Regions from separate parts of the Cohnella suwonensis genome, predicted to be linked through region 1. Evidence: riboswitches for the same ligand, from Rfam matches in the RefSeq annotation. Region 1 holds a riboswitch; each other region holds the start of a gene.

Region 1 (3,272 bases):
CGCGATCGCAAGCGGACTTGGCAATCTTGGTGGCAAGCCGTTCTGGACATGCTGCGGAGGGAACGCCGGGCGGAGGATGTATTGCCGTACGTGGAAGAGCGGAGGTCGCTCGCGAAGAAGCGGGCGCAATCGCCTAGAATCCCGACTCGAACGGCCAAAGCCGACTGGGAGCGGCTCGGCGACGCGGATAAAGTCCGGCGGCTTTACGAGGAAGCGGTGCTGGCCGGTATCGGGGACGGATTCGAATTCCGCGCGTCCGACACGCCCTCGGAGACGCTGGAGAGGATCGAAAGGCATCGGCTCGCGTTTCCGGTTTCCGGCAAGGGCAGAGCCGCGACGTATTGGGCTTGGTTCGCGGAAGCAAAGCCCCGGCTGTTGCGCTTATACGAGAAAGCGAAATATAGCGCGCACGCGATCGGGGCCGATGAAGTCGGCCGGCTGAGGGAACGAAAGCCGAAATAAGGCGCTGAACCGAATAAGAGATTCAAAAACAAAGGGCAATCCCGACAAGTCATCTTGCGATGACGACGGGATTGCCCTTTATTTGATCGCCGCCGGATTATTCCGCGGCTTCGTCAGATGCGCCCGCAGCGGCAGCATCTTCCGCATCCGAAGGTTCGGTTGCGAGCTCTTGGTAAGTATCCGTGTCCATGATCCGACGAGCGGTTACATAACGCGAAGCGTAGTATTTGTCGTAAATGCTGACGAACGAAACGCTCTTGCCCGAAGAAGGGGAATGAACCATTTTGCCGTCGCCGACATAGATGCCTACGTGCGAGATGCCTTTGCCGTTCGTGTTGAAGAACACGAGGTCTCCCGGACGCAAGTTGTCTCGGGAAACTTTCTGGCCTTGCTTCGCTTGGTCTCTCGAAGCACGGTTGAGATTGATGCCGAGCTGCTTGAAGACGTACTGCGTGAATCCGGAGCAGTCAAAGCCGCTTTTGGTCGATCCGCCGTACTTGTAGTCGATGCCGAGAAGGGGCTTGATCGTCTCATCCATCTTGGAATCGGCGAACGCGCTGCCTACTTGGAAAGCCAAAGCAAAGCATAAAGCGATAAGAATAGCGGAAAGCTTGCGCAAAACAGGTTGACTCCTTCCAATGCCTACGAGGTTAGCTGGAGGGTTCGGTAGAAGGTTCCCCTATGGCTCCTGTGAAGCGAAGCCAATTCACCCGTAAAGACTGGTTCCCCCGTTTCCCGCTTTCGCGAGAACTCGGCAGTTTTTGATTTCTTCGTCTTACATATTCGGTTTTCCTGACGAATTTCCTGCATCTACTAAATGAGAATTCACTCATCTACAGCGGAAAACTAGGAAATCGGTCCTCCTTTCGCTTAGGAAATGGCCGCCGATAATAACGTCAAACCCCGGTTACGCCCGCGAAAAGGCGCAAACCGGGGAATGTCCCTGGTGAATATTGTCGGAAGGGGGACAGGAAGCTTACGGCTCCGTTCCGGACCATACCTGATATTGGGACGCGGACGTCCATAACGTCAGGAGGGAACGGACGAAGTAGAAAGCCTGATGCAGCGCGACGGCGATAAATCCGGACCAGAGCGTGGAGACGGCCCACGCCGTGGCGGATACCGCCAAACCGATGCCGAGCAACGCTAGAGTGATGCCGATTAAAGGCAATGCCCGGCGAAGCGCCAACCCGAGCCCGTTCAGAATGCCTTCGCCGGACGCGGCGCCGAACTGCATGAACTGAAACAGCAGATGCAGCAGGAAGCCGGTGACTAGCCATGCCAGCGCATAAGGCGACAGATCTCTCAGCCAGTCGGTTATGATGGGCTCCGAGTAGAACCGGTCTTTCGCGAAGGGCACCAACCAGACGGCGGGCAACAGAAGCAAAGCGTTCTCCGCCCAGTACAGCAGCGTGACCGGTTTCCAAACCCGGCGAACCCCGAACAGCACGCGCGTGCCCGCTTCCTCCGTCGCGTGGTGGAAGGAGTAGAACACGCCGGCGTTCAGCAGCGGCGTCAGCAGCATCCGCAGCAGAAGCAGGCCTCCGAGCAGCCAAAGCGACTCGTTGACGAGGTCGGTCTTCAGCAGCCGGAATTGGGCTTCGACGAGGAATAACCGCGCCGCGTCGGAATTCGGGTGCGTTTCCGGATAGCGGGCAAGAATCGGGGTCGCGACGGAGTCGACGAACCGGTAGAGGAAGAATCCCCACAACAGCCGGTACAGGAACAGGAGAACCACTACAACCTTATGACGGACGGCCATGTCCCATCCCTTTTTTAACAATTCTCGTATCATCGTGACCTCGCCTCCTTACCACGCCATTGTTCCGAACAGGCCTTCCAGCAATTGCGTGATCCCGGTCGCTACGCGGGAACGTTTCTCTTTCGGCACCTCGGAAAGCAAATAATTGTTGTACTTCCGGTTGTCCAGGACGACTTTGTTGCCCGGGTCGATGGCGGCGTACGTCAGCGGCGACGCGGAGCGGAGCTGGAGCCGGATGTGGTTCTGGACGCCGTCCCACTGTTTGCGGAGCGACTGCCCGTCGGCGAACTGGAGCCATACCGACACCTGCTGCGCGTTCCCGCCGTACCTTCTCAGCAGCACGGTGCTTTCGAAACCTTCGTTCGTTTTTTTCGATTCGATCGATTCGACCGCGTAGTCCGCCATCTCCCCATGCTGCACGTAGGACAGGAAGAAATCGTTCCATTTCGTTTTGGTGACCGACTCCACGACCTTCTGGAAGTCTTCCGACGACGGATGCCTGAATTTGTATTTCTGAAAATACGTCCGCATGATCTTGTTCATCGTCTTGTCCCCGACTTGGCGCTCGAGGGCGGACAGCACGAGCTTGGCGCGCATGTAGACGTTCTCGGCGTATCCGTCGGAAGAGCTGAACCGCCAGGAATATTGGTTCAGAGGCTGCGGATCGGTCAGGTAGCTGGATTCCACCGCCAAGTTAGGAAGCACCCCGTAGATGCTGGACATGAGCTTATCCTCGGTATAAGAGGTGAAGCCTTCGTCGAGCCAGGCTTCCTCGAACTCGTTGGAGGCGACGAGGCCGTACCAATATTGATGCGCGATCTCGTGAACGAGCGTCCGTTCGAGATCGTAGCCGGAGCTCGCGGCCTGGGCGGAGGCGCCGGTGACGAGCGTCGGATATTCCATGCCCGCCGCGCCGTTCGCGTCCGCCGGCGGAATGACGACCGACAGCGTCGAATACGGATATTCCCCGTACCACTGGCCGAGCTTCGCGAGGGCGGACTTGGCGGCGTGCATGTAGCGGTCCTTCAAATCCTTGTGCAGCGGATCG
Region 2 (3,272 bases), on a different contig from region 1:
GGCGATGTACAAGCCGTATACGCCATGGAACAGAATCGGCAGCCAAATGACGAACAATTCCATCCAGAAGACGAGCGGGATACTGTTCAACAAGTCGATGCTGTCCGAGAAGCCCTCCTGTCCTCCTTCGAACGCGGAGTAGTTGGTCAGCGCGTGCTCGACGATGAACAGCCCGAGCGGAATGACGCCGAGCAAAGAGTGAAGCTTTCTCGGTAAGTAGGAATTACCTGCCATGTGTGTGTTCGTTCTCCTTTCGCATCCGTGCTTCGACAACGATGACGACGAATTTCCAAGCGTCACCATTTTGTCACCGCTATTAAGGTTACTCTATTTTCGCTTATAATGGAACTGCTTATTTAATATTAAACCTTATAACCTACGCGCATAAGAGGAGCTGTGAAACATGCTGGAAGACATGCGTTTGTTCGCCGCGATCGTGGAGCAGAGAAGCCTGAACAAAGCCGCCGACCGCCTGAATTTATCCCAGCCCGCGCTATCCCGCCGGTTATCCCGGCTAGAAGCCGAGCTGGAAGTCGATCTGTTCCGCCGCATCGGGAAAAGGCTCGAGCTGACGCCCGCGGGCAAGCTTACGTACGAGTTCGCGTTGGATCTCCGACGGTTCCACGGCGACTACTTGCAGAAGCTGAACGCCTTCAAGTCTACGGAAGCTCCCGTTGCGACGATCGGAGCGAGCCTGACGACGCTTCAGACGACGCTTCCCGAGCTGATTACGGCCATGACCGGCAAACATCCTAACTTGGAAATCAAAGCGGTTACCGGCAAATCCCACGAAATCGCGACGCTAGTCAAAGAACGCAAAGTCGATTTCGGCATCGTCGCCTCTTCGGTCGTCGACGACCCAGGCATTACCAGTTTACCCTTGTTTGACGATCATCTTATCCTTGTCCTCCCCAGAAAACACATTCTATTGGAAAGAACGCATCTGGAGATGACCGATCTGAACGGTTTACCGATGATTTTGTTCGCCCCGGGCACCTGGTATCGCACGCTGACCGACGAGCTGTTCAGAACCTACAAGCTGAAACCGGACGTCCGGATGGAGATCGACTCGTTCGAAGCGATCATCCGCCTGCTGTCCGCTTGCCGGGCGGGAACGTTGCTGCCGAAGTCGTATTTGCGCGAGCAAGTTTTGGCGGATAACGATCTGTACCTGGTCCGCATCAGAGAACTCGAGGAAACGAATCGGACGACGTCCCTCATCCACGGCGATCCCGCGTGGCTCGCGCCTTCCACCCGGTACCTGATCGAAGAGACGACCGCTTATTTCGCGCGCAGGACCGGACCCGGAATCGAGTAACCCGACCGTCGCCGTACCCTGGCGCGAGCCGTTTCCTATAGTTACCGGTTTATCGGGCATACCCGTTGTGGTAGCCTTTTACATATGCCGCTTGGCTTTGTTTCCCGCTTAAGTACAAGTTCAAAAAGTCCGGTTTTCAAGATTCGATGTCGAATAATCTTCCTGGTCGCTTCGTGATCAAAATCGGACTTTTTGAACAACCTTATTAAAGGGGAATACCAAGGCATGGCATAATCACGGCCTAAACCTTACGGTGCGGGGGACAATATCGAAAGTATGTGCAGGATGCATATCCGCCATGTACTTGGGGTGAACCGCAGCGATGCGCAGGGCCGATCTCCCGGTCCGAACCCGACAGCTAACCTCGCCGGCCGATTATCAGGAGGACATCTCAGATGACGCACAGTTGGAAAAAGCTCGGAACGCGCGCGAGCGCGCTAGTACTCGGCGCCGCCCTGGCGCTTCCGTCGTTGACGGCCCACGCGGCCACCGCTCCGTACACGGCCAAGGAAGGCGATACGTTCTGGAAGCTGTCCAAGCAATTGAACGTTCCGCTTCAGAAATTGATGAACGTCAATCCGAACATCGATCCGCTCAACATTTACGCGGGATTGAAGCTGGTCATCCCGAACAACGGCATAACCGCCGCTTCGAAAGCCTCGCCGAACGCGGTGACCGCGCAATCGGTCACGACGACCGCCGGGCAATCGCTCGGCTTCTCCAAAGTTCTGGACATCAAAGCAACGGCCTATTCCGATTCCGCCGAAGAGAATGGCTGGGGTCCCGTCGATTACTTCGGCAAACCGCTTAAGCTCGGCACGATCGCCGTCGACCCGAACGTCATTCCGCTCGGCACGCGCGTATACGTGACCGGATACGACTTTTCCGGCTTGCCGGACGGCGGATTGATCGCCACGGCTACCGATAAGGGCAGCGCGATCAAGGGCAACCGAATCGACATCTTCGTCCCGGGAACCCGCCAATTCGTATCCGGATTCGGTTACCAGAGCGTTAAAGTTTACATTTTGAAATAACGGAACGACACGAAGAGGGCCGGACGCCGCGCGACGAACGCGAAGCGAACCGGTCCTTTTTGAACGCCGAAGGCGTTTTCGCTTGCGTTTATGATTTATACTCCTTCACGCCTAGCAGCTCCGATAAGGATACCGGTTCGTAACGGTGAAGCCGAAGCCAATCGATCAATGCCGGAAGCGCCTGTACCGTACCGCTAAGATTTTGCCCTTCCCCGCCTCCCGCGTGCATGAGCACGACGGCTCCGGGCCGGACGGAACGCGTCACGTTGCGCAGTATCTGCTTCGCGCTGAGCTGACGCCAATCGGAAGAATCGACGTTCCAATTGACGACCGTATAACCTTGTTGCTTCGCCCATCTGAGCTGCGTCTCCGTGATTTCTCCGTAAGGCGGCCGAACCAATCTCGGCTTGAAGCCGACGATGCCGTCGATGATCGCTTCCGCCCGCCCGATTTGATCTTGCACCTTCGCGAGCGGCAGCTTGGAGAAGTCGGGATGGCTATACGAATGGTTGCCGATATCGTGGCCTTCCTTCCGGATGCGCGAGACGATGTCCGGATGTTTCTTCGCGCGCGTACCGACGACGAAAAACGTCGCCGTCACTTTCTTTCTTCTTAACACGTCAAGTACTTGCGGCGTGAATCGCGGATCGGGTACGTCGTCGAACGTCAGGGCGACTTTGCGCGTATCCCCGTGCGCGGATAAGACGAAGGCTCCTTCGTACTTCTTCTCCATATCCGACCATCTCATGCCGGAAGGCTTGGCGAGCGCGATATCGGGACCGTTCTCCCAGAAAACGAAAAGGGTGACGGAGCCGATCAGCGCCATCACCGCTTTTATTAGTCGCGCCATCGTCATCGTCCGTTTCCTCCCGGCTTCTCGTCTCGACTATATCGTGAACGAAAAGCGGATTTTTCATGCG
Region 3 (3,272 bases), on a different contig from region 1:
TCGCCCGGCGAATCGGGATCGGTCAGCACGATGACTCCCCTGCGGGCTTGCGCCAACTCGATTCGCCGAAGGACGTCCTCGCCGACCGCGGAACCGCCCGTCTCGATCGTGTCCGCGCCGACCGCCCGTTGCACCGCCGTCGTATCGTCTTTGCCCTCGACGACGATGATTTCCTGGATATTCAACTTCCGATACCGCCTTTGCCGCTTCTTTTATGGTTACAAGCGTATATGAACTTGACCGATACATCAAGTCTATACCCTACGGCAAAAGAATCGGGAAGAAGCCGCATGGGCTTCTCCCCGATTCTTGGACTCGCATTATTGCGCCGATCAATCCGCGGACGGTTTGACCGGGCCGATGACGTACACCTTGAATCCGCGTTTCGTGCCGAACTTGTTGGCATGGGATTCGCTGTCGTAGTAGACGTCGATCTTCTTGCCCTTGACCGCGCCGCCGGTATCTTCGGCTCTTCGGAATCCGATGCCCTCGATGTACACCCACCAGCCGATCGGAATGACGCGCGGGTCGACCGCGATCGTGCGCCCTTCCTTGACGATCGCTCCCGACGAGGTGACGCCGTAGTCGGAGTCGCCTTTCGTCTTGCCCGTCGACGCGAAGCCGGCGGAGTACGCGGTCAACGTCACGTTCGTCAGCAGACGGCGGACTTTGACTTTCTTGCCGTTCAAGCTGACGAATTGGGCTTCGGCGGCGCTCGGCGTTCCCGTATAAGAGGCCGTTGCCACTTCCGCTTTCTTCTTCGTGCCGACCGCGACGACTTTCTGTACGGCCGGTTGCGCGACGGTTTTCTCGATCATTTCCTGGCTGACGAGCTTGCCGTCTTCGTAGACGCGTTCCGTCTTGTAGACGACGACGCCCGCTTTGCCTTGAGTAATGACCTTGGTCTTGCCGGTCTCCAGATCGGCGTTCTTCTGTTCCACGACTTTGAACGCGATCGGAAGCTTCGTTTCGGTCACTTCCTTGCGTACCCGAACGACCGATACGGTCATTCCGTCGGCGAGCGCCGTGCCGGCCGCCGGAGAGACGCGATCGTCCCCCGCGAGACCGAGATTCAGCGAGCCGATGGCCGCGCCGACCGTGTCGGCGGTCGTATGGGCCACTTGCTCCTTGCCGTCCGCCTTAACCGTTATGCTTACCGCCCGATCGATGACGATCCGGGTTCCTTCGTCCAACTTGTCGGTCAGTTGCCCCGACATGCTGTCGAAAGGTCCGACGCGGATGTTACGTTCCGCGAACAGCTCTTCGACGTTGTTGGTCTGGGTGGCAATAACGGAGGCGACTCCGTTATCGATAATCGTGACGTTCTTCGTGGCCGCCTTTTGCAAGAGCGACATGAACGTCATCGTGATGGCAAAAACGAGAATTGCGCCCAAAATGGCTACGCGCAAATGCTCATGCTTCCATCGCAGTGCGATAAGCTTGCCGGTCGGTCGTGGATCATGGGTATCCGCTACGGGAATACTGCCCATTTTCTCGTTCCTCCTCATAGCCCCGCCGTCGACTGTGATGCATGATACTTGTCAGACGCGACTAATCCATAATGTTAACGACGCTTCGAAGCTCGCCCTCGATCGGTTTCATGGGCTCTCGAAATTCGCGCCGCCTTGTCCAGTCGTGCATGCCTGTACCGTTCGTACAAGCCGGATACCCCTTTTGGGGAACCATTCGTAAGCGAGAGTTTTCATCTCTCTCTTGCTTCCGAAAGGCCTCCGCATAACCTCTCTCATACCCGTTGGCGTATGGGAAAGGTTATGCTCGCAACACAAAAAGCCATCGAGACAGAGGATCTGTTCGTGGCTTCCGCAGTTGGAATGATAGGATGTTATCGCGGCACGAGTTGACCTCTCTCTATAACGCTTACGGGGTTAGCTGTCGGATTCGGGCAAAGAGAGTCGCCCTAATCGCTCCCGGTCAAGACGCGTAGCTCGGATAGAGGCGCGTTCATGCCGCTTGCGATATTCACCCCAAGATTGCTCGGACCGCCTTGGACGTATTGCTTGCTCGCCGCCGCGTTGGGTCCCCCGTTCTCCCTTTCGGGAGATTAAGCGCACTGGAAAAGGAATGTCATATTCAAACTTCTGCCTACGATCATAACCTCTATCGAACATAGGTGTAAAGAAGGTGCATCGGACGAATTTCCCTATTTTCATGGAAAATCGGGCGGTTCTCCGTTGGAATGAGCGGAAAAAGCTAGTTTTTTCTTAGAATCGTTCCGTTTTTCTCCCGAATATTCCGTTTATCTCGTGAGGCCGAATCGGCGCTTCGCGTTTTCGCTCGTTATTTTACCTAATTCTTCCAAAGAAATTCCTTTGATTTCCGCCGCGGCCTCCGCGACGAGACGAACGTAAGCCGACTCGTTTCTCTTCCCCCGGTGAGGGTGAGGAGTCAAATACGGGGCGTCCGTTTCGATGAGCAATCGGTCGATCGGAACCCTTTCGAGCACCTCTTTGGGCACCCTGGCATTCTTGTAAGTTATGGGTCCTCCGAACGAAATATGGAAGTTCATGTCCAGGCACGACTTGGCCGTCTCCCAGCTTCCGGAGAAGCAATGCATGATGCCGCCCACTTCTTCCGCTTTCTCTTCCTTGAGCAATCTGACGACGTCTTCGTGAGCGTCCCGGTTATGGATGACGATCGGCTTCTTGAGCCGGCGGGCGAGCCGGATCTGTTCGCGGAACACGACCTGCTGCAAATCCTTCGGGGACGTGTCCCAATAATAGTCGAGCCCGATCTCTCCGATGGCGACGACTTTCGGATGGCTGCACAGCCTTTCGATCCACGCCAGGTCCTCTTCCAGCCTCATGTCGATCGCATCGGTCGGGTGCCAGCCGACGACGGCGTAGATGAACGGGTATTTTTCCGCGAGGGCCATCGTCGTCGGAATCGTCTCCCGGTTAAAGCCGATATTGACGATCGTATCCACGCCGGCTTCCCGCGCGCGGGAAATGACGTCTTCGCGATCGTTGTCGAACTTGGAAGAATCAAGGTGCGCGTGCGTGTCGATAAGCATTGTCGGAAGTTGTCTCCCTTCTATTATATAGATAGTTTGTTGCGCGTCTCGGAACTGAGCCGATGGGCGTGCGGAAGCACCAAATCCTCCGGATAATACACGTTGTATTTGCCGCGGTGAAGACCCGCGATCGATTGAATGATGTCGGATTTCATCGAAATCTCCGTCAGCCGGTCTTGCTCGCCGAGCAGCAGGATCGGAGGCTTCTCCTTGCCGTTCGGCAAGGCGCCGGGCTTGTACA

What was found. A riboswitch is a leader RNA that binds a small molecule or an ion and turns the genes downstream of it on or off. The one in region 1 is predicted to bind cyclic di-AMP.
Region 2: it holds a riboswitch for cyclic di-AMP, as region 1 does, so the genes downstream of both, ACFPPD_RS12520 (3D domain-containing protein) here and ACFPPD_RS01645 (C40 family peptidase) in region 1, are expected to answer to the same signal.
Region 3: it holds a riboswitch for cyclic di-AMP, as region 1 does, so the genes downstream of both, ACFPPD_RS16985 (ubiquitin-like domain-containing protein) here and ACFPPD_RS01645 (C40 family peptidase) in region 1, are expected to answer to the same signal.

The regions. Positions count from the first base shown of each region.
Region 1 is NZ_JBHSMH010000004.1:106,303-109,574, reverse strand. Features, by position in the region: gene ACFPPD_RS01650 (MFS transporter) at 1-462, shown strand, start outside; gene ACFPPD_RS01645 (C40 family peptidase) at 560-1,081, opposite strand; cyclic di-AMP (ydaO/yuaA leader) riboswitch at 1,087-1,229, opposite strand; gene ACFPPD_RS01640 (hypothetical protein) at 1,439-2,257, opposite strand; gene ACFPPD_RS01635 (M1 family metallopeptidase) at 2,273-3,272, opposite strand, start outside.
Region 2 is NZ_JBHSMH010000038.1:43,703-46,974, forward strand. Features, by position in the region: gene ACFPPD_RS12510 (succinate dehydrogenase cytochrome b558 subunit) at 1-234, opposite strand, end outside; gene ACFPPD_RS12515 (LysR family transcriptional regulator) at 404-1,318, shown strand; cyclic di-AMP (ydaO/yuaA leader) riboswitch at 1,547-1,708, shown strand; gene ACFPPD_RS12520 (3D domain-containing protein) at 1,714-2,352, shown strand; gene ACFPPD_RS12525 (polysaccharide deacetylase family protein) at 2,441-3,208, opposite strand; gene ACFPPD_RS12530 (cation:proton antiporter) at 3,266-3,272, opposite strand, start outside.
Region 3 is NZ_JBHSMH010000062.1:11,925-15,196, reverse strand. Features, by position in the region: gene rnmV (ribonuclease M5) at 1-185, opposite strand, end outside; gene ACFPPD_RS16985 (ubiquitin-like domain-containing protein) at 333-1,490, opposite strand; cyclic di-AMP (ydaO/yuaA leader) riboswitch at 1,861-2,079, opposite strand; gene ACFPPD_RS16980 (TatD family hydrolase) at 2,258-3,031, opposite strand; gene ACFPPD_RS16975 (HD domain-containing protein) at 3,055-3,272, opposite strand, start outside.